Regions from separate parts of the Ornithinibacillus jepli genome, predicted to be linked through region 2. Evidence: riboswitches for the same ligand, from Rfam matches in the RefSeq annotation. Region 2 holds a riboswitch; each other region holds the start of a gene.
What was found. A riboswitch is a leader RNA that binds a small molecule or an ion and turns the genes downstream of it on or off. The one in region 2 is predicted to bind S-adenosylmethionine.

Region 1 (7,953 bases), on a different contig from region 2:
TTATACAGACGTCGATTTGCCATTCGTCCATTTTCATTTCTACTCCGCCTACACTAGATACCCCATCAACAATAATTAAGGCATCGGAAACTTCCTTAATAGAAGCAGAGAGTTTATGAATCGGGTTTAAGACACTTGTTGAGGTTTCACAATGTGTTGCAAATACAGCTTTTATCATTGGGTGCTTTGTTAAGTATGTTTTAATCTCCTCAGGATTTAACGCCTTTCCCCAATCGTACTCTAATTTGTGCACATGTAGATTATATGCTTCACAAATCTTTGCAAAACGATCCCCGAAAGAACCTGTTACAACAACAAGTACTTCATCACCTGGGCTAACGGTATTTACAACTGCTGCTTCCATTCCTGCTGTACCTGAACCTGCTAGAATAACAACTTCTTCTTTTGTTCCAAAGATTTTTTTTAAACTAGGCTTAATTCGCTTTAATAAATCTTTTGTTTCTTGGTCACGGTGGCCAATTATTGGTTTTGTCATAGCGAGTTGTACACTTGGTGGGATTGGTGTTGGCCCTGGGATACGTAGTAATTGATAATCCTTTAACATAATTGAACTCCTTTCTTAATACAAAAAAACATCAGGATTATCCTAATGCTTTCTTCTAAACAGTCGACGTTGTCTTGCGGCAGACTTCTCTTCTACGTTATCATGTAATTGTTCTTTTGGTTCTTTATCAAATGCAAGCCAATTGGAAAGGTAATATAATCCTTCTTCAAGTACAATTAATAATATGATGATAAAAATAATCCAAAACCACAACATGGGGAGGTTCCTCCTGAAATTAGTAAATAAGGTAATCTTTTCTTACATTTTACCAAAGTTCTAATAATTATTTTATAGTTTTTTAAATTTTTCTACCATTACTTATAAACATAGGGGGATTATGATGCAGAAAAAGATACATATAACAGTAGTCGGGAGCATTAATATGGATTTAACGGTAACGACAGACCGAATGCCTGATAAAGGAGAGACGGTATTAGGGAAAGAATTCGCTACGTATCCAGGTGGCAAAGGGGCAAATCAAGCAGTTGCTGCACAAAGATTAGGTGCTTTGGTACATCTTATAGGAGCAGTAGGAGACGATAGGTTTGGAAATGCGTTACTTGCGAATATAAGGGCAGAAGGAATTGATACTACAGGTGTCGAGGTAAAAGAGGAGATAGCTACTGGGACGGCGACGATTATTTTATCAGAACAGGATAATCGAATTATCGTTGCCCCAGGGGCGAATTCCTATGTAACACCTGACTTAATAGCAAAGCATGAGTCCATCATACAAAATAGTGATGTTGTTATATTGCAGCTGGAAATCCCTTTAGTAACGATTCAACTAGTAACAAGATTAGCGAATGAATACCATGTTCCAGTTATAATTAACCCAGCGCCATATCATGCGCTTCCGGAAGAAGTATACGAAAGTGCAACCTTTCTGACACCAAATGAAGGGGAAGCAGAGGAAATGGCTAAACATATATCTTTTGATGAAATTAGGGGAAAGCTCATTATCACTAAAGGTTCCACAGGTACTGTTTATTTTGAAGAAGAGAATGAAAAATTAGTACCCGCTTATGAAGTTACGGTGAAAGATACAACAGGGGCAGGAGATACATTTAATGGAGCACTGGCAGTTCAAGTAGGGCTTGGAGCAACGAGGGAAGAGGCAATTAGATTTGCCAATGCTGCTGCAGGATTATCGGTTACGGAAATAGGAGCACAAAAAGGAATGCCGACTAGAGAACAAGTACTAGAATTTATGAAAAGAAAAGGATAAGGGTTGATCCCTTATCCGTTTATCCCCAAACTTCCTTCGTAATATCCACGATAAATTTTAATTTCGCCCACTGTTGATCCTCGCTAAGTTTATTGCCATGATGAGTGGATGAAAATCCACATTGTGGGCTTAGTGCAAGCTGTTCGAGTGGCACATAGTTACTTGCCTCTTCAATACGGCGCTTTATTTCTTCTTTATCCTCTAACTCTCCAAATTTAGAAGTTACAAGTCCTAAAACGACACGTGCTCCTCCATCAGGAATATAATCTAATGGTTTGAAATCACCAGAGCGATCATCATCATACTCTAAGAAAAACCCATTTACTTTTTCTTTTGCAAATAACGTTGGTGCTATTTGTGCATAGCTGCCTTCAAACGCCCATCTAGATTCATAGTTTCCGCGACATAGATGTGTCGTGACATATAAGTCATCAGGCTTACCTTCTAATACACTATTTACTACATAAAGTGATAAATCAATTAATTCCTGTCGGGAAAGCGCTGGCTCATAAGCTATTAAATTATCAGCATTCAGTCCAGCTATGTATACGTCGTCTAATTGCAGGTATCTAACACCAGCCTCGTAGAAAGCCTTTAAAGCATCGCGATAAGTTTGAATAACGTCTTCTGCATATTCTTCAACCGTAGGATAAATTGCTGTATTTCGGATTCCACGATGAAATAGTTGGTTCGGGCTAGGAATGGTTTGTTTTGCAACAGCACGACCTGCTACGATTTCATTAAACAATTTAAAGTCTTCTAGGAATGGATGGTCAGAATTAAAGGATATTTTCCCGATATTTCGGACGTCATAAGGCTCAGTCTCAATACCTTGGAAGGGAATCCCTCTTTCCGGTACATAACCTTCTAAACCATCTAGATTTTCAAGGAAATCAATATGCCAAAAAGAGCGTCGGAACTCACCATCTGTTACAAGCTCAAGACCTACTTCAATTTGTTTATCAACGATTCGTTGTAATTCTTTATTTTCAACATCTCTTAGTTCCTCTTTTGTAATGTTGCCTTTCTTATAATCCTCACGTGCTTTTAATAGATTTTCTGGTCTTAATAAGCTACCTACATGATCTGCACGAAATGGTGCTTGAAACGAATTTTTACTCATTTTAGTTCCTTCTTTCTTTAGAAATTTTTTAAGTAGACTAAATCAGCTTTCCGATACTAGTCTTTCAAGTCTGTAATCATCGGAATGTGAATAGTTTAAGGCAATAATGCAAATGATCGTACTGGAAATCCAGACGCTTTTTCTGCTTTTGGAACCATATTAAAGATCACTGCACCTTTTGCAGGCACTTTATCTAAATTGGTTAGTAGTTCAACCTGGTAAGTATCTTGTTCTAGTACATAATATTCTCCAAGTAATGCACCATTGTTTCGATAGTCTATTGCGGAATCTGTATCAAACGTTTCGTGACCAACTGCTTTAATTTTACGTTCTTCAAAAAGGAACTTTAGGGCGTCTAGTCCCCAACCTGGTGCATGAGCATTTCCTTCTGAGTCCTTATTGTTAAATAACTCATGGTCTGGCCAGCGCTTACTCCAATCTGTTCTTAGTGCAACAAAACTACCAGCTTCAATTCGGCCATATTCTTCTTCAAAAGCTAAAATATCCTCGGGAGTAATTGTAAAATCATTATTTTCCGAAGCTTCCTTTGACTTATCAATAACTACTAGGGGTAAAACTAATTCTTTTAAGTCCAAATCTTCTAAGTAACGTTTGTTTCGAACAAAGTGAATTGGTGCATCTAAATGGGTACCATACTGTCCCGGGAAGGTGAAACTTTGTGCAAAAAATCCGTCATCATGTGTGAATAATGTTTTAAAATCAGCTGATTCAAATGAAGAGAAGTGTGGCGAGTCAGGCCCAAAAGTATGTGTTAGATCCACCCATTCTTTTTCTTTTAATAATTCAATAGCCTTTAATACTTCGTTTGAGCTTTTCAAAATTTCGTTTGTCATATTCCTCACCTCAAAAAAAGTTTATTTAACAATTAAAAAACCTCTTCTCATAAATAAGAAGAGGCTAAACAAATTTAGGTTAGGATCTCTTCTTATCTTCTAGCTTATAGCTACTGGAATTGGCACAGTACTCACGATGAGTCCGCTGCCGAGGCTTCAAAGGGCCAGTCCCTCCACCTCTCTGGATAAGAATTGGTAATTTAATTGTTAAAATTCACTTTACACCGGTCTTTCGTATATGTCAAGATGAAATTTTCTATAAATTTAAAAATTATAATGAATCAGATCGTACTTATTGGTATGATGATTATATCGAATGACTAAAGGTGGGAGTTACATGACACAGCTTAGCCCAGATGAAAAAAGAGAGATTGTTCGGGAAGAACTTCATCAGTTAGTAAAGGCAAGATATATTAATATGAGTGTCGCTGCAAAAATTGTAAATGCACATACAAAGTATTATATAAATAAACCAACAGTAAATCAGATTAAGCAAGAAATGGCAGAAGTTGAACAGCCAACAATTGAACCAAAGGTAACCGTTACACCTAAGGTTCAATCACCACAACCTAAGGAAAATAATAATCAGGCAAAGCCAATTCCAAACCCTAAGAAGACGTTTACAGATCAGCAAATTAGAGATAGAAATATTACTTGGGGACTAAATCTCGGGGTAATATTATTACTTTTAGGGGGATTAGTTCTTGCGACCAGTACGTGGGATACCCTCGGTTCTTGGGCAAAGACAGGGTTAATTTCAACAGTAGCAATCCTGTTTTACGGTTTAGCATGGTTGACGAATAGTGTGCTTCAAATTAAGAAGACTGCTTTTGCATTCTTGGTATTGGGGAGTTTATTTTTACCTATTATCGTTGTTTCAGCAGGATACTATGAACTATTTGGTAGTTATTTTTCCTTTTCGGGAGAGGGTAAATTTCTATATGGTGCTATTGGAACATTATTAGTTTTACCTATCTATGCAGTATTTGCTAGGAAACTGTCATCTAGACTTTTTGTTTGGTTCTCTTACGTTGCATGCAGTATGTTTGTTGGACTTTTAATTGCTTCAGTATATCTACCGGTTGATGGCTTCTATCTAGCAATCATGCTTTACAATGGACTTTTAATTGTTGGGTATCGTATGTTGCAAGGGAATTCAAAATTACAGCTATTTATAAAGGAATTCGTTCCCTTTATTCAAGCAAATCTTATTTTATCAACCTTACTGATGCTACTATTCTATGATCATGAATTGATGTATAGCTTTAACCTACTTTTAACAGCAGTAATTTACTTTTCTATGATTTTTGTTTCCAAGAAACAGTCCTATCATTTTGTTTTTACTGCTATGTTAATATACGGTGTGTATCAGCTAGTAGAAAATTCAATTTTGCAAAGTGTTAGTGAGGTAGCTTTTGCATTACTTGGGGTACTTTTCTTAGCTTTACCGAAGTTTCTTAATGAAGCGGGTGCGTTACAAAAAGTTTTTCAAATAACTAGTGCAATCGTTTCTTCTTTAGCTTTTTTGTATATTAGTTTTGAAGGGCTTATTTTAAGAATGGGGGAAGGATCGATTGTTTTATTAATTGCTTATGTCATAATTTCCCTTAATTTTGCTTTTCTCGCATCACTTGTTAAGAATAAGCTTTTCAACTATTTAAGCCCAATATTCCTAGTAAGTGCATTGTATCAATTAACATTATTAGGGCAGGAGTGGCTTAGTTATGAATCCATTATTTTACCTGGATTTATATTGGCTTATCTTCTGTATATTTTAGGTGGTTGTTTCGTAAACGCATCACTTTGGAAGCCTTTAAAGAGTAGTACGCGGGATGTAAGTAGTCTAGTAATGATGGTATGCATATTAGGTTGCCTAGTATCGTTTATGAACCTTGAATTGAGTATTATGTTATTATTAACATCCCTATTAGCACTTATCATGTACAAATATGAGAGAAGGGGTAATTTTGCTCAGGTTGCCCCGTGGATACATGGAATAGCTCTAAGTTTTGCTGTTACTGTCTTTTACATCTATATAGCCCAACAAGATTCAATGTTGTTTGAGGATGTTTTCCTAGCAATAGGCTTAGTGTTTGGTAGTATAACAGTTTTAGTTGTTAGCTACGTTTGGAAGGCGATAAATCGGCCGGTATTCTCGAATAGTAGTTTCTACTTTGCTCAATTACTTTATGGAGTAGTTATTCTTGATAGTTTCAGTTTAGAGTCCCCAATAAGAGCTTTCATTACACTAGGTGGTATCGGGATGTCATATCTCTTATACAGAAGAAGCGGTTGGGTAGCAATCCCATTCTTCCTATCTAGCTTCTCTTTATTATTCTATTTAAACATTCTAAATGTAGTTCATGATAATGTAGCTACTGTTCCAGATGTGTTTGAATGGGTTCAATTTGTATTAGGAGCAGTATTATTACTTGGTGTCGGAATACTTATTGGGAAGAGAGGGCGCCTTTACCAGAGTGCTTTTTACTGGGTTGGGCAAATCTACTTGCCATTCGCATTAATCGTTTCGGTTCTGTTTAATGAGACGGATGCTTGGTGGTCTTTTTTACTAACAACGATTATTTATGGAATTACTGTTAGATCAGTAAATAAGGAATGGCAAATTAAAACATTTTTCTATTCGGGCATTACGACTTTTTGGATTTCTTTACCATTAGCATTTGCTAAATTCGAATGGAATATCGAATACGTCTATACTTACTTTATCATTAGTGTGTTGTTGTTGGTGTTCTGGCTGATTGGGAAAGAAGTTTGGAAAAAACGTATTTTCTATTATTTTGTGCCATATTCTAGTATTGGTATTTTAGGTTTCTTGATGAGTTATCCATATGACACAATCTTGTTTATAGCAACCATTTTGTATGTGGCGATGGTACTTTTCGTTTTACACCGTATGCAATGGGATATCCTTTCCGTTATTCCGCTATTACTGATGTACGCAGGCTTCATGAACTTCAGTAATAATGATAATTTACTTGTTTATGAACCTTATATTCTAGCTTCATTTGGAGTGGCACTACTAATATCAGGAAGTATTATCTATCAAACTGTTTATCAGCTAGAAGGAAAATATCTTAAGCTAGATTGGTATACGATCTTAGCATTTATAACGTTCCTAAACTTATACCAATATAGTATCAATACCGATAACTTAGCTTTCAAAGTTCTTCCGGGGATATTAGTTATCATTGGGTTATTCCTAAATAGGAAACGTGTGTGGGAAATTTCTTCTACATGGATAATATTTATAGCATTTGTTATTGCATTCCAACCTTATTATGCTTTGCTAGGTCATTTAGAGTTACCGAGTTTAATTGAGAGAGAGATTTATGTATTACCTTGGATAGTAGTCGTTATAGTTCTTCGGAAATACGTAATGAAGGAAAAGAAAGAAGTTACAAATTATATTCAATGGGCAGTATTAGTCATAGTAGCCCTTCTATTAGTTCAAGATGGTCTAGCTAGTAACACGATTTATGATGCTTTAATTGTTGGGGTGCTATCATTGGCATCACTTGTAGCAGGAATGATCTATCAAATGAAGTCATTTTTCTTTGTAGGAGCAGGGGTACTTCTTTTCAATGTATTGATGCAAACTAGACCGTATTGGGGCAATTTACCATGGTGGGGTTATTTATTAATAGCTGGGTCTATTCTAATTACGATAGCTAGTTACAATGAATGGCAAAAGCAAAAGTCTTCTGAAGGAAATGAGACATTCCTATCTAAGTTTAAAAAGAATGTGATTGATCAGATGAAAAAATGGGATTAAGTTTAATAGAATTTATCTAAATAACAATCACACAGTAGAAATACTGTGTGATATTTTATAGGAGGTCACAATGTCAAAGATTGATAAGAGAGATCGTCTAGAAGAAGAGCCATTTAGTTATCGAATTTCAAAGGATAATACGGTCTTTATCACCTATTTTGGAAAACAGGTGAAGATATTGAAAGGAAAAGAGGCAACAAAGTTTCTAAGTAAAATAAATGCTGTGAATAATATAAAAGAAGAGCAATTAGTTATGGCTAAAGTGACAGGAAACTTTAAAAGAGGTAACGAAAGATAATGGTCTTGGTGAATTTTGTTCGATTAACTGTTTGACTTGTAAAGCCTTTCAATGGTTAGAATGAAAATAGACTAAATCGTAATTAAAGGAGA
Region 2 (7,953 bases):
GATACTTTCTCGTAAAATATTATTATCCATAAGGCCATTACAATAGACAACTATCATTAGTTTACTTTTATTCGGATTAAAGAGTTGGTGCTCCTCAATTGTAATATCAGAAGAATCATGAAATAGGTTTTTAATGTAAGTTTTTGTTGCCTCAATATTATTTCTCAATCATGGCCCTCCTCTTTGATATTCTTACAAGCAATGTTAAAAAAATGATCATCGTTACACCAACTATACAACTAAAAGCATAATAATAATTGCTTAAAAAAGTAACAAATCCTTCATCTGAAATGGAAGATATCGTGAAGGTTAAATAAATCATACATATAAATACTTGAATATAAAGCCGCATTCTCTTCTTCTTTATTTCTAATACATGTGTGATGAGGTATAAAAATATCGCTAGCCTAATAAGATGACCCGATGTCCACTGGTAAATGGATAAAAAATCAAGATGATTAAAGTAAGTACCAATCCCTAAAATTCTCCATTGGAAAAAAGAAGGATAACTGAGTTCTTTTGCTTCTTCAATGCCAAATATAGCTATAGTCCCAAGTAACGGACCCATCGTCAATATAATTAAAAACGTAATAAGAAGAATATAATGTCTCCGTAACACTTTCTTTGAAATCTGGTTTTGAATTAGTATGATAAAAAGAATTTCTATATTTGACCCTAATACATATAATGCCCCGTACCATACATCGCTCCAACTATTCTCAACTAATATTGGTGTTACTAACTGGTAGTTTTTATCAGGAATAGTCCCAATGGCAACAAACACACCGAAGAGGATAACTAATGGTAGTAAAACACCCGCACAAATCGCAATAGTATTTAATTTTCCATATGAAATATATAACGAGGCTAATAATAAACATATAGCAATTATTATGATCGGTGTATTAAATAGAAATGTTTCATTTACCCAATACGTGGTCTCTCTTAACGATATCCATCCCGCTACCATTAAATGAATAACAAAAAAAGTCGCTATCATCCTACCCAGAAAACGCGAATAGGTAGTAGAAAGCCACGAAATGAAGGATTCGTTTAAAAAATGGCTCGATATGTAGAAAATCGGAAGTGAGATTAATAAAGTTGCGAGATAACCAATGATTATACTAATCCAGGCATCCCTTCCTGAGGCATTAAGTAATAATGGAGTGATAATGACATGATTATTTAACCCCGTGCTTAGAAGAAAAATAGTAAAGAGTTGCGGAATTGTAATCTTTGCCATAGTGTACCCCCGAAATCCAATCATTCGCCTACTTCGTTTTTAGTATCAATTAATTCAATCGTTTTATACTCCATGTAGACGAAATCCTATACCTCTTTTCCTAAAGATAGAAATCTAGGGTTGAAAATTATTATGCTACTAAACGAACAAAAGCTCTATCCTCTACCACCACCCAAGTGAGGGCTAATCCTTTGGGATATCTTTCTCTTCTATCATCGTGCCATTCAGTATGGACAATGCAGTCGACTTTTTCACCAACCTATTCCACATATTCCTATCCACCATATTGGGAGAACAACTCCTAACTTATACGTCAAAAAAGGGCATCCATAGAAGGATACCCTATTTTTTGTTTAATCATGTTCAATTTTTCTTTGTCTTAGCTTCTTCAAAAGCTTCCTTCGCTCGTTTTAATAAATTACTGTCCGTTAACAGTCGGTATCCAGTGTTCGCAAGCACTTTTGCCCCTTTAATAAGAGCCGCGTCACCTTCTTTTGATTTAGCTGCTTCTCTAAATTCATTTGTATGTCCTATCAAATCATCCGGACCTATTTTAATGTGAGGATGAGCAGTTGGTACTTCGTAACTTATGTTTCCGGCATCGGTTGAGCCTTTCCCTTTTCCTTTTTCAGTCCAGACCACCTCTCCTACTGCTTCCAACTCTTCTTTTAATACATTATCCAAAACAGAGTTCAATACGAAGTCTTTAACTTCATTTTGGAATCGTTCAACTTTAACAGTTGCACCAGTTGCAAGCCCCGCACCTTCTGCTATAGCACGTACCTTATTAGATACTTCCTCTGTTTTACTCCATGATTCAGCACGAATATAGAATCTAGCAGATGCATATTCCGGTATAATATTTGGTGCATCTCCCCCGTGGGTAATAATTCCATGAATTCGCACATCAGTCGGAAGCTGCTGGCGTAATGCGTTAATTCCATTAAACAGTAGAATAACAGCGTCTAGAGCATTAATTCCTTTTTCCGGTGAACCAGATGCATGGGCAGATTTCCCGTAAAAGTGAAAATCAAGTGGATCAACAGCTAATGAATCGCCTGTGAGGGATGTTTTCCCTGATGGATGGATCATTAACGCAGCATCAATCCCGTTAAGATAACCATGCTTAACAAAGCTACCCTTTGCACTACCATTTGGCCCGCCCTCTTCTGCAGGTGTTCCTAGTACAACCACTTTTCCGCCTGTTTCAGCTAGCGTTTCAGCAAGCGCTATACCTGCAGCTACACTAGTCGTACCGATAATGTTATGACCACAAGCATGGCCTAAGCCTGGCAGTGCATCATACTCCGCAAGAAAGGCAATTGCTGGACCCGGTTTCCCACTATCCTTCACAGCGTAGAAAGATGTCTCATGTCCAGCAATAGCTGTTTCTACCTTAAATCCAGCATTAGTCAAAATCTCTACATGTTTTTTACTTGCAAAAAACTCCTGATTGCCTATTTCTGGATTCGCATGAATCGCCTGACTCGTTTCAATATACAGCTCTTTGTTTGACTCAATGGATTTTTGAATTAATTCCACACCCGCTAACGTTTTACTCAACATACTCTCCTCCTTATAGTCCTCCAAATTGTTCTAGCAACTCATCCTTCGATAAATCAACCACAATAGAACCACCATTTGTATCTGCTTCTACCGCTTTTACTACATCCTCTTCATGATATAGTTCCACAATCTTCTGATAAACTTCATTATCTTGATCTCTAGAACGTGCAGCGAAGATGTTCACATAAGGTATTGCATTCGGGTCATTCGCATCTTCTAAGTAAATCGGATCTTTCACAGGGTCAAACCCCGCTTGACCAGCAACACCATTATTAATAACAGATGCCGCTACATCAGGTAATACACGTGGTGTTTGTTGTGCAACGATTGGTAGGATTTCTAAGTTTTTTGGATTATCCACTATTTTACTTGGGTCACCAAATAGGCCAAAGTCGTCCGCTAACGTAATTAAACCTGCTGATTCCAATAATTTCAGTGCACGTGCTTGGTTAGAAGGATCATCCGGAATCGCAATCTTGTCACCTTCTTTAATTTCATTAACATCACTCAACTTCTCTGAATATAATCCCATTGGCGCAATGACAGTAGCCCCGATTGGTACTAAATCAAGATTGTTCTCTTCATTAAATTGAGCTAGAAACGCGATATGCTGGAACGAATTGATATCGATATCTCCGTTTGCTAACGCTTGGTTCGGTAAAGTATAGTCAGAGAACTCCACTAGTTCAATTTCAATACCTTCTGCTTTTGCCTTCTCTTTTAAAATCGGCCAAACTTCACCATCTGTACCAGTTACACCAATCTTAACTACCACATCATCCCCACTGTCTGAAGTGGTATCACTTCCACAGGCTACCAATGTACTTACCGCAATTAACACAACTAAAATACTAAACCATTTCTTCATCATTCTATCTCCTCTTTTTGTAGTTAAATAATGTAATAGTCTTATAACGTGTTGCTTATCGCCTCATAATCTTTCTCGATAGCGTATTCCCAATCCACTGTGCAAACTGTACTAGAAGAATAAGTATAATGACAGTAACGAGCATGACACTTCCATCAAATCGTTGGTATCCATATGTCATCGCTACGTGACCTAAGCCGCCACCACCAACTGTACCTGCCATTGCGGAGAAGTCGATTAAGCTAACTGTCACAAAAGTCAAACCTAGAATAAGTGGCCCAAGTGCCTCTGGAATTAACACAGTGAATATTATTCGTAATGGACTTGCCCCCATTGCCTTTGCCGCTTCAATCACTCCAGAATCAATGCTAACTAAGTTGTTCTCTACTACTCTCGCTATCCCAAATGCTGAAGCAATCGTCATTGGAAATATAGCTGCCCACGTTCCAATAGTTGTCCCGACTACTGCTCTTGTTAATGGACTAATTGCTACTAGGAAAATGATAAACGGGATTGGACGAATAATATTAATCAAGACATTCAGTAGATTAAATACAATTTTATTTTCTAGAATATTTCCTGTTCTCGTCACAAATAATAGTAAACCTATTATTATACCAAGAATTGATCCTAGAATCAAGGTCATGACAACCATTAAAATTGTCTCACCAGTGGATTCCACTATCCGTGGCCAAAACGTACTCCAATCAACCTTCATTAACCTTCACCTCCTCTACAATGACATCTCTCGTTAACTCGGAAAGAACCGAAGAAATATTTTCCTCTTCCCCTTCAAACGATACAAGCAGATTTCCATATAATTTCTCCTGAAGCTCTCGAACAGACCCATACACGATATTGACATCTACCCCAAATTTCCTTGTCACACGAGAGAGGACGGGATCACTAGCAATTTCACCTTTAAAGATAACGCGATATAAATGTTTTCCACCCTTGTTCTTCCATTCTTCCAACAAGGTAGCCGACGGTCTATCCTGCTGAACGGATTGGATAAATCGTTGTGTAGTCAGATGCTGCGGATTCGTAAATACATTAAATACAGAGTCCGTTTCAATCACTTCTCCATTCTCCATTACCGCTACCTTGTCACAAATCTCTTGTATAACATGCATTTCATGTGTAATTAGTAATATCGTAATTCCCAGTTCTTTATTTACCTTTTTAAGAAGGCGAAGGATTTCACTTGTTGTATCCGGGTCTAGCGCCGATGTTGCCTCGTCACAGATTAAGATATTAGGTGAAGTAGCAAGCGCTCTTGCAATCCCCACCCGCTGCTTTTGACCACCTGATAATTGTTCAGGGTAATCCTTTGCCTTATCAGTAAGACCTACAAAGCTAAGTAGCTCATTGACTCTTGTATCGATATCCTTTTTAGACCAACCTGCAAGTTTCAATGGATATGCTACATTCCCCGCAACGGTTCTAGAAGCAAATAAATTAAAATTTTGAAAAATCATCCCGATTCCACTTCTTAGCTTTCTCACTTCTTTTTGGGAAAGTGTTCCGATATTTACACCGTTCACTTCAATTTCACCAGTCGTAGGAGTTTCCAATAGGTTTACCAGACGTAATAAAGTACTTTTTCCAGCTCCACTAAAACCAATAATTCCAAATATCTCGCCTTTTTGAATGGAAAGCGAAACATCTTTAACGGCATTTACTTCTCGATTGCCAATTTTAAACGTTTTTGATATATTCCGAAATTCAATCATATACTTGACTCACTCCTGTCTTGAAATTTATGTAAAAAGGAAAAAGACCTTCCTTTTTTCTTATCCAAAAGAAAAAAGGAAGGTCTCAAAATATAAATTGAAACGACTTCCTTCTCATCTTTCAAATGTGAAACATTTGCAGGAATTGGCACAGTGTTAATTTACATTAACCCGCTGCCGAGACGTCATAGGGCCTGATCCCTCGGTCTCTCTGGATAAGAAGAAAATTCTTAATTTATGTAGTTGTAAGTTTATGATACATACTATAGTGCCTATTTAAACATATGTCAATCATTTTTTTAAAATTACTTTTTTGTACGTTTTTACATTCCTTCATAGCTAAAGGGTTATTTTGCTCACAAATCCCACAATATTACAAGTCTAGAAATCATGTAAAATTACATGCTAAAATAATGAAATCAGTGTGTAGAGATATTGGTCCAATACTTGACCAAAAATATATGTCGCAAGATACGTCTACCATCTGAAATTTTAATTTCGGAGGGTAAAAAATATGTATAAGGAAGATAGATTACCTCAAAGTCCAAAGGAAGGCATTATATTTTTATTAATTATTTCCATCATTTCCGTTAACACGATTGCACCCATTATCATAGGTATGGAACTCGGATTTAGTAAGGAAAATTATTTGGAGACTCTAAAAATTATTCCAATCATGTGGATTATTGTTGTCTTATTGGTGAAATTCGTTGCTGGTCCGTTAGTAGGTCAACTAATGCCAAAATTCGTAGGAAAAACCGATGGATTTAATGCGAGAGTATTATTAACGATTTTATTGAATGTGACTGTATTATCATTACTTCTAACTATTATCGGAAACTGGGTTGGTACAAAAGAAATAAGTCTTTTGCCTTTTCAAAACTTCTTTCCAAGTTGGTTTAGAAACTTTGGTGTAGCATTTTGGATTGAGTTAGTAATCGCTCAACCTATAGCAAGACTTGCAATGAAGAAAATCCATGCTTCCCAGAGACGTAAAGCTACGTTAGTAAATCAGTAATGTACTATTAGCAAGGGGAGAAATCCAAATGGATTCCGCCCCTTCATTTTAATCACGCCTATAAACTACTTAAACCCTAAGTGAGCCTCGGAATCCCCTGGAACCATAGTAAGAATCCGCACCATTATGATAGACAAAAACATGACCAAAACGATAATCACAAAACAACGCCCCACCAAGCGCTCGAATGTCAGACGGTGTTTTCACCCAGGTCGACGTTTTCTTATCAAACGTCTCCAGTTTCTGTAATTCTCGATATTCTTCCTCTGTTAAAATTTCAATTCCCATATCAGCCGCCATATCGATAGCACTATTTTCTGGCTTATGCTTTTTCCTTGCTTCTAGAGCCGCTCGATCGTAACAGAGACTTCTTCGCCCCTTAGGACTTTCCGGAGAACAATCATAAAAGATGTATTCATCCTTTTCTTCATCATACCCGACCACATCTGGCTCACCGCCAGTTCTTTCCATTTCATGGAGTGACCATAGCTTTTCTGGATTTGCCTCTAGCTTTGCTTGAACATGAGCCCAATCAAGCCCCTCGTGACGATGCTTATGTTTTATAAATCTAGCTTCTAATACTTTGATTAATCCTTCTCGTTGTTCAGATGACAATTCTTTACTTCCACTTGTCATAATATTTTCCTCCTTTTATCAGGCTATCTTTCCCGCTAATAACTCCTCGTTTAACCCATTGTAATCGCTAGAACGAGGTTGGTAAAATGTGTATTTCTCTCGTTCATGATGCCGCTTCATAATATTTGCGCTTAGTCGGTGCTAAACTTATACATAATAATGCTATGGTTAGTATCAACATAAAAATGGCTCCCAAGGCTACTAGTAACTTAATTGATAATACTTGTGCTCCTATAGCAAATAGAGAAGTAAGAACAATGACTAACAATGCCTCCAGAAACCCGTATATACTGCTAATTCGGGCAATAACCTCAACCGGAATGTTGTTTTGGTAAAAAGTATAAAAGCCCGTATTGGCAAAGGCAAGAGAAAATGCTAATACAAAAAAGCCTACCGTAGCCATGGTGAAATTACTAGAGAAAGCAAAAATCATATACCCTACTGATACCATTACCGAACCAGAACCAATAAGGAAGTGAACTGCTAATCCTTTCGTGAATATCACATTGAACAATGACCCTATTAAAATACCCGCCCCAGCAATACTTACAAGAAATCCATACTCACTATCTGACAGCGAAATAACTTCTTTAGAAAATGCAACCTCCAACGAGTCCACCGCTGACTGAAGGACAACGAATGTACTAAATAAAAAGTAAACCGACATCACATACAAATTGCGACCACTAAACCGTAACACTATTTTCCAATCTTCTTTTATTACGCTAAAAGATAGTTTTTGATTAGATACTTGGTTCAGCGAATTGTTCTTCTCAACATTAGGCATCCATAAGGTGACGAGAGCGGAAAGGAAAAGCGATATCGCATTAATAATAATCGCATAAATTGGTGTACCTAATAAAAATAATAACCCAGTTATTGCCGGGCC
Region 3 (7,953 bases), on a different contig from region 2:
GCTTAGGATAACCAAATATGAAATTTTCCCTCATAATAAAGAAAGAAGCCCTAGATAAATAGACTCCTTTTCCTAGTAAAAACGCACATTTAATTATTTTACTTTAAAATCCTTAATTATTCCACGGATATGTTGTTCCAAACCTTTCCGCAAACTCTCTTGAATATTTTCTACGTTCCCTACGACGCTCTGCTCGTAGCGGCGCACCTTCATATAATAACTTCTCTGATTCAGTCTCTGGATAGACTTCGGGTACTGGAACAGGTCGTAAGTTTTCATCTACGGCTACAAAGGTTAAAAAGGCAGTTGCACATACTTTCCTATCCCCCGACAGCAAGTCTTCCGCTACAGCCTTTACAAATACTTCCATTGACGTGTTACGTGTCCAGGTTACAAATGCCTCAACACAAATAGAATTTCCTTGTTTGACTGGTTCTAAAAAGTCGACTGAATCGGTAGAAGCCGTAACGACTGCTTTACGACAATGGCGTACAGCCGCGATTGCTGCCACATCATCAATATGCGCCATCAGTATCCCACCAAATAAAGTACCATGGTAATTCGTGTCTGGTGGCAATACGTGTGAGGTTTTGACCGCTAATGAACTAGAACATGGTCTTTTTTCCATTTAATAATCACTCCAATTTAAAAAATTACTTAACCTATAGTATCGGCGATAATAACCGTGATATTGATTCTTTAATACGGATGCCTATCGAACGTTTGTTATAAAGTTTCTTCGTCATTTGGGTAGAGTTTTCTACATCTTCATGAAATGCTTCAACTAACTTGGAAGCTAGAGCTCGATCATATAGAAATGCATTTACTTCAAAATTTAAACGGAAACTACGAACGTCAATATTAGCTGTTCCAACTGAAGCTATTTTCCCGTCCACTACAATCACTTTCGAATGTAAAAAGCCTTTTTGGTATATAAAAACTTCTGCCCCTGCCTCTAGCATATCCCCTACATAGGAAAGGGTAGCCCAATAAACAAATGGATGATCTGGTTTATTTGGAATCATAATCTTTACCTTTACACCTGATAAAGCTGCAATGCGGATGGCATCCTTTAAACTTTCATCCGGAATAAAGTAAGGTGTTTGTATATACACATACTCTTTTGCTGACATAATCATTTTGATGTACCCGTTTTTAATCTGTTCCCAGTCGGAGTCAGGTCCACTCGAAACGATTTGCACACCAGCTTTACCATATGTTTCAGAAGAATAGAAACGGTCATGGTAATGAATATCATGTTTCGATGCTTGATTCCAGTCCAATATAAAGCGCGTTTGCATACCTTGCACAGCATCCCCACAAATCCGTAAATGAGTATCACGCCAGAAACCAAACTTTTTACTTTTCCCTACATATTCATCCCCTATATTAAAGCCACCAATGTAACCTATTTTTCCATCAATAATAGCAAGCTTCCGATGGTTACGATGATTTACTTTAAAATTAATCTTTGGGATTATCGATGGGAAGAAGGCTTCTAATTGTACACCAGCCTTTTTAAGAAGTTTGATAAATTTCGGCCGTAAATAACGGGTACCTAATGCATCATAAAGCACCCTAACTTCCACACCCTCTTTAGCCTTTTTCATTAACACGTTGGCAATTTTTTGCCCTAATTCATCATTGCGAATAATGTAATAGAGTAGATGAATATGATTAGTTGCCTTTTCCATATCGGCTAATAGTGATTTAAACTTCGATTCACCATCTACAAATATATCGATCTGATTGTTTTGGGTAAAGATAGCATCATCATTTCGTAAATGTAAATAGTATAAGTCCTTATATTCCTTCAAATCATGAAAAATAAATTCATCTTTTTCAATGGATCTAAGCTGTGATTGAACAATCTTTTTTACCCCAAGTTTTGCCTTTAAATCCCAAGTGAAGATTCGCTTTCCGCTTATTCTTCTTCCAAAAATCAAATAAACTAAGAACCCGACTACTGGGATAAAAAGTAATACCATTAGCCATGCCCAAGTAGCTGACGCATCCTTACGCTCTAGAAAAACAATAGAAATCCCTAATGCAATGTTAAAAATAATAATAGCAAATAACAAATATGGCATGAATTCCATACCAATTACCCCTTTGAGTTTTATTAATAAAAATTGATACTAGTTACCACACTAATTCATATAAGTAACTTTAGCATACTACTGGAATGCTCGATTATACAAAACTACTCATTATATAATAATATAACAGAAGGGAGATGAAATCATGAGTAAAGATTTATTTGCATTAGTAATTGGTGGAACTGGCATGTTAGAAAAAGTATGTCACTTTCTAGCCATAGAAGGCTATGATGTATATGTTGTACATCGGGATAAAACGAGATTTCAAGCGATGCAATCAAGGAGTACACATCCTGATAAGCTATTTTCTATTAGGGTTGATTACCATGATGAAAAGACACTTCAAAAGAAAATTCAAGAGACAATCCAAATTAAGGGTTGTTGCCCGGATATAATCGTAAGTTGGATCCATAATTCTGCACCGAATGCATTACCTACGATATTAAAAGAAGTTAGCGTGAGGAAGAAACCGTGGAAGCTCATCCATGTTCAAGGGAGCTCTTCATTTTTCGTAAAAGAAAACACGACTGTACCCGAAGTGTGCGAATACAGACGTGTCTATTTAGGCTTTGTTTTAGAAAATGAAAACGCTAGGTGGCTTACTCATGAAGAAATCGCAAATGGCATCATTAAAGTTATTCATGGTGATTATAAAGAAACCGTTATAGGCACGCTTAAGCCTTGGAATAAGCGTCCGAGTTAATATTAATTTGATTTAGGGCACTCTCTAAGTCTGCCCAAATATCTTGCCAAGCTTCAAGTCCTACTGACAGACGGATTAATTGATCCGTTATCCCCATCTTTTCCCTAGATTCTTCTGGTACTACTGCATGGGTCATCGTAGCTGGATGCTCAATTAATGTTTCGGTGTCCCCTAATGACACGGCTATTTTTAAGAATGAGAGCTGGTTTAAGAAGGCTTGTGCGTCTTGCTTTTCTCCTTTTATTTCAAAGGAAATGACTCCCCCACCACGCTTCATCTGTCTTTTCATAATAGAATAATCCGGATGAGCTTCATCACTTGGATAGTAAACATTCGTAACATTTGGGTGAGTCTTTAATCGCTTAAATATCTCTTCCGCATTATCACAATGTCTCTCCATCCGAACAGGCAACGTCTTTATCCCTCTTAATAATAACCACGCATCAAAAGGAGCCATGACACCACCGATGTCCTTTAATGTTGTCATGGCAACTTCATTTAAAAATTCCTTTTTCCCCACGGCAAGACCGGCTATGACATCTCCATGTCCACCAATATATTTCGTTGCACTATGAATGACCACGTCACAGCCCAACTCTAATGGATTTTGTAAATAAGGAGATGCGAAAGTATTATCCACGACAACTGGAATACTGTATTCTTTGGCAACCCTTGCTACCATTTGTAAGTCAATTAGCTTCATCGTTGGATTAATTGGAGTTTCTACATAAATACATACGGTTTCTGGTTTAATTTTGGAACGTATTTCTTCCTCTGTCTCCATACTGGAAAAGTCATGTGTAATATTATATTTTTCTTTCATCATCGTTAGTAATCCGAATGTACAGCCATAAAGTCCTGAAGAACAGAGAATATGATCATTAGCCTTTGTTAAGGCAATTAGAATAGCAGAAACCGCTGCCATTCCTGAACCAAATGCAAGTCCTCTTTCCCCGTTTTCTAACGCAGCAATCCTTTCTTCCAGTATGGTTACGGTTGGATTTCCGAGTCGTGAGTAAATATAGCCACCTTCGTCACCGGCAAAGCGTCTTTCCCCTTGCTCTGCAGTGTTAAATGTATAGGTTGAGGTTTGGAACAATGGTGGGGTAAGGCTTCCTAACATATCTTTTGAATCGTACCCTTCATGAATAACGGATGTTTCCATATGCTTATATGAACGTGCCATTTTTCTCCTCCTCTTAGTAATAAAATAGATTTTTTTAAAAATAAAGAAAAGGTATTTTGCTCTGAGCAGCCCGTATACACGGAGACTCCTGCGGGAGGATAGGCATCGGTGAGACCCCGCAGGAGCGATAGCTCTGAGGAGGCTCACCAGCCGCCCGCGGAAAGCGGAGTGTATACGGGCTGCGGACCCGGTAAGGAGATTCTTACCAAAGGACCTTTTCTAAAAATAACTCTACTAATATCATATTCTATTACACCTAAAAATGAAAGCGTTTTCTTTTTAAGCCTTTTGATTGCGTTTTTGTGAAATCAGTTCTACAATTGTCTTTATTTATTATTAGAAAAGAAGGGGTAAGATGGAGCAGAAAACAGATAAAATTGGGGTTCTTTATGCGGCCTTTGCGTACGTCGTTTGGGGGCTTCTTCCGATTTATTGGAAGATTATTGATGATGTCCCTGCTGGGGAGATTTTGGCACATCGAATTATATGGTCCTTTATTTTTATGATTGTTGTCGTGCTAGTGATGCGAAAGTGGCGTGGGTTTATTAAAGAATGTATTCGTATTATGAAGGATAAGAAAAAGCTAATCAGTATTACACTAGCTTCTGTCGTAATCAGTTTAAACTGGTTAATTTATATTTGGGCTGTTAACAGTGACCATGTACTCCAAGCGAGTTTAGGGTATTATATCAATCCATTAGTTAGTATTTTACTAGCAATCATTGTACTGAAGGAAAAGCTAACGAAGAGCCAAACGGTTTCCGTTATTTTAGCAGGTATTGGGGTTTTATATTTAACGATTAGTTATGGTGTTTTCCCATGGGTATCGCTCGTTTTAGCTTTTAGTTTTGCATTATATGGGTTATTTAAAAAGATGGTCGATATTCCAGCCATGTATGGATTAACAATTGAAACGATGATTGTAACACCGATTGCGCTAATCTATTTAGGATTCATACCAGTACATTCTTTCTCTGTACAAAATATCACATCAACGGAAAATCTCTTTTTAATCGGTGCTGGTGCCATGACCGCCATACCGCTGCTCCTATTTTCTAGTGGAGCAAAGCGTATTCCACTTGCAATGGTAGGCATCCTGCAATATATTGCTCCAACTTTAATGTTATTCATTGGTGTATTTATGTATCATGAAACATTTACTACGGAGCATCTCATTGCATTTAGCTTTATTTGGGTCGCTCTAGTTATTTATTTAGGATCGATTTATCGATTCCCAATCCGGAAACTGAAATTACCGGAGCGCTAAATTTATTATTGACATATCATAGCCATACCGATAATATAATATTCAATAAATTAAATCTCTTATCAAGAGTGGTGGAGGGAATAGGCCCTATGAAGCCCGGCAACCTTAGGTGAAAGCAAGTCTTTCCTTAAAAGGTGCTAAATCCTACAGGTCAATTGATCTGGAAGATAAGAGGAGGAACGGTTACTTTTAAATACGTGCCCTCTTCTTAGGAAGAGGGCTTTTTGTTTCTCTTCTACCTCCAGATAACTAATCTTAAGGAGGAATTTTTTATGGAAAATTTTCACGTTGAAAAACTAGAGACAACATTACTTCACGGAGGGCAATTTCCTGACCCGACAACCGGTTCAAGAGCAGTACCTATTTATCAAACTACTTCTTATGTATTCCGCGATACCGAGCACGCACAAAACCTGTTCGGTTTAAAGGAACCAGGAAATATTTATACGCGAATCATGAATCCTACAGTTGATGCTTTTGAACAGCGGGTAGCATTACTGGAAGATGGTGTAGCAGCAGTAGCGACATCCTCTGGTATGGCGGCGATTACACTAGCAATTCTGAATATTGCAGGTACTGGAGATGAGATTGTTGCAGATAGTAATTTATATGGTGGTACATATAATCTGTTTGCAAAAACCTTACCGAAATATGGTATTACCGTTAAATTCGTAGATGGCACGAAGCTTGATGAAATAGAACAGGCCATTACGGATAAAACAAAAGCGGTTTTTGGTGAAATAATTACGAATCCTAGCTTGAATGTATTTGATGTGGAACAGGTCGCAAAAGTATGTCATAAATACCATGTCCCTCTTATTATAGATAATACTTTCGGTACCCCTATTCTTTCTAAGCCACTTACTTGGGGGGCAGACATAGTAGTACATTCCGCTACTAAATGGATTGGTGGTCATGGCACTACGATTGGTGGAATCGTTGTAGACGGTGGACGGTTCAATTGGAATCATCCTCGCTTCCCAGAATTCACTGAGCCGGATGAAAGCTATAATGGCCTTCGCTATGCAGATATTGGGTTAGCTGCTTATGCTACTAAGCTCCGGGTGCAGTTATTACGTGATATTGGGGCAAGTTTAAGCCCGCAAAATGCCTTTTTGTTACTCCAAGGTTTAGAAACGTTACATTTACGAATTGAACGTCACGTTGAAAACGCGAAGCTTGTTGCCAATTATTTAAACGAACACCCAGCTGTTGAATGGGTAAACTACCCAGGTCTTGCTAATCACCCGTCCTATGAATTGGCCCAAAAGTATTTGAAAGGTAGCTTCGGTTCCATTATAACCTTTGGTATTAAAGGTGGTAGAGAAGCGGGAAGAACGGTAATCGATTCTGTTAATCTATTTTCCCATGTAGCAAATGTAGGTGATGCAAAATCATTAATCATTCATCCCGCTTCCACTACTCATCAGCAATTAAACGTAGAAGATTTGAAGAAAAGCGGTGTATCCGAAGAACTAATTCGATTGTCGATCGGGATTGAATCTGCGGAAGATATAATCCTTGATTTGGATCAGGCAATTGCCAAGGCAACAAAGATTTCAGCAAACGTATTAGACACTGAATCAACTGTCTTGGAATGGCTAACTTCATCTCCATTTGAAAGAGCTAATGGTTCAATTCGAAAAAAGGTGATTGCCACTCTAAGTAATAGTCAACCTGCTGAATTTAAACAAACGATTGAACGATTAACTCAATATGGCTATACGGTGACCGATTTAGCAGAAACCGATCAAGCTGATATCCTCTATGTTCATGACAATGCCCTACCTCCAACAGTAATTGAGGAGTTAATAAATAAACAAATAAAAATCCTTTGGGTTGAAAAAACAGATACACATGACATCGTATTACAAAACGCAAAAGCAGCGGGGATTACAATCATTTCAAATCGGTTCCTATTAGATGCAATTTATTCTTCACGAGGAATTGAAAACAATCCTATACCAGCCGGGTAAATAACGTTTGAGGAGCAATATTAGTGAATACAACCTCCAAAGTAGCAAATATTGATATCGGAACACTTTTACTCGATTCAAGAGAAGAATTACCTGCTGTAACGCTAACATATGAACAAGTAGGTACTAAACAAGCACCGGTTATTCTAGTCTGCCATGCCTTAACGGGGAATCATATAGCAGTAGGAACACATGAAGCACCTGGATGGTGGAGTGGATTAATCGGCAACCATTTATCAATTGATACTACGAAGTTTCAAGTAATCACCTTTAATGTGCTCGGTGGCTGTGATGGTTCTACCGGGCCATTATCCATCAATCCGATTACAAATAAACCTTACCGATCCGATTTCCCAAAGATTACCGTACGTGACATAGTTAGAGCCCAACAAATTGCCTTAAAACAATTAGGTATTGATTCTTTATATGCAGTCATTGGTGGTTCGTTAGGTGGCATGCAGGCAATGGAATGGGGACTACTATATCCTAATATGGTAGAGCGACTCATTCTTCTAGCAGCAACTCCTTATCTTTCTGATTATGGGATTGCCTATAATTATATTGCCGAACGCTCTATCAAATCGGATCCATTATGGCAGTCTGGACATTACGACTCTTCTAACCATTTGAAAGGTCTTGAAATCGCTAGAATGATTGGGATGGTAACATACCGAAGTCCGAAACTTTTTGAGGAACGCTTTCGTAGAGAGATTACCGATAAA

Region 1: it holds a riboswitch for S-adenosylmethionine, as region 2 does, so the genes downstream of both, AB1K81_RS01295 (cyclase family protein) here and AB1K81_RS16870 (methionine ABC transporter ATP-binding protein) in region 2, are expected to answer to the same signal.
Region 3: it holds a riboswitch for S-adenosylmethionine, as region 2 does, so the genes downstream of both, AB1K81_RS08550 (O-acetylhomoserine aminocarboxypropyltransferase/cysteine synthase family protein) here and AB1K81_RS16870 (methionine ABC transporter ATP-binding protein) in region 2, are expected to answer to the same signal.

What each region holds. Positions count from the first base shown of each region.
Region 1 is NZ_JBFEGG010000001.1:256,775-264,727, forward strand. It holds gene AB1K81_RS01275 (pyridoxal-phosphate-dependent aminotransferase family protein) at 1-565, opposite strand, end outside; gene AB1K81_RS01280 (hypothetical protein) at 608-781, opposite strand; gene rbsK (ribokinase) at 906-1,793, shown strand; gene AB1K81_RS01290 (5-methyltetrahydropteroyltriglutamate--homocysteine S-methyltransferase) at 1,813-2,916, opposite strand; gene AB1K81_RS01295 (cyclase family protein) at 3,012-3,770, opposite strand; SAM riboswitch class I at 3,860-3,962, opposite strand; gene AB1K81_RS01300 (hypothetical protein) at 4,108-7,563, shown strand; gene AB1K81_RS01305 (hypothetical protein) at 7,634-7,861, shown strand.
Region 2 is NZ_JBFEGG010000006.1:61,756-69,708, forward strand. It holds gene AB1K81_RS16845 (spore germination protein) at 1-168, opposite strand, end outside; gene AB1K81_RS16850 (endospore germination permease) at 158-1,243, opposite strand; gene AB1K81_RS16855 (M20 family metallopeptidase) at 1,607-2,809, opposite strand; gene AB1K81_RS16860 (MetQ/NlpA family ABC transporter substrate-binding protein) at 2,820-3,677, opposite strand; gene AB1K81_RS16865 (methionine ABC transporter permease) at 3,733-4,395, opposite strand; gene AB1K81_RS16870 (methionine ABC transporter ATP-binding protein) at 4,385-5,410, opposite strand; SAM riboswitch class I at 5,522-5,632, opposite strand; gene AB1K81_RS16875 (hypothetical protein) at 5,925-6,428, shown strand; gene AB1K81_RS16880 (DUF4256 domain-containing protein) at 6,498-7,064, opposite strand; gene AB1K81_RS16885 (MFS transporter) at 7,168-7,953, opposite strand, start outside.
Region 3 is NZ_JBFEGG010000002.1:113,445-121,397, forward strand. It holds gene AB1K81_RS08525 (acyl-CoA thioesterase) at 113-628, opposite strand; gene cls (cardiolipin synthase) at 663-2,099, opposite strand; gene AB1K81_RS08535 (Rossmann-fold NAD(P)-binding domain-containing protein) at 2,245-2,802, shown strand; gene megL (methionine gamma-lyase) at 2,774-3,988, opposite strand; gene rarD (EamA family transporter RarD) at 4,344-5,255, shown strand; SAM riboswitch class I at 5,312-5,429, shown strand; gene AB1K81_RS08550 (O-acetylhomoserine aminocarboxypropyltransferase/cysteine synthase family protein) at 5,528-7,231, shown strand; gene metX (homoserine O-acetyltransferase MetX) at 7,255-7,953, shown strand, end outside.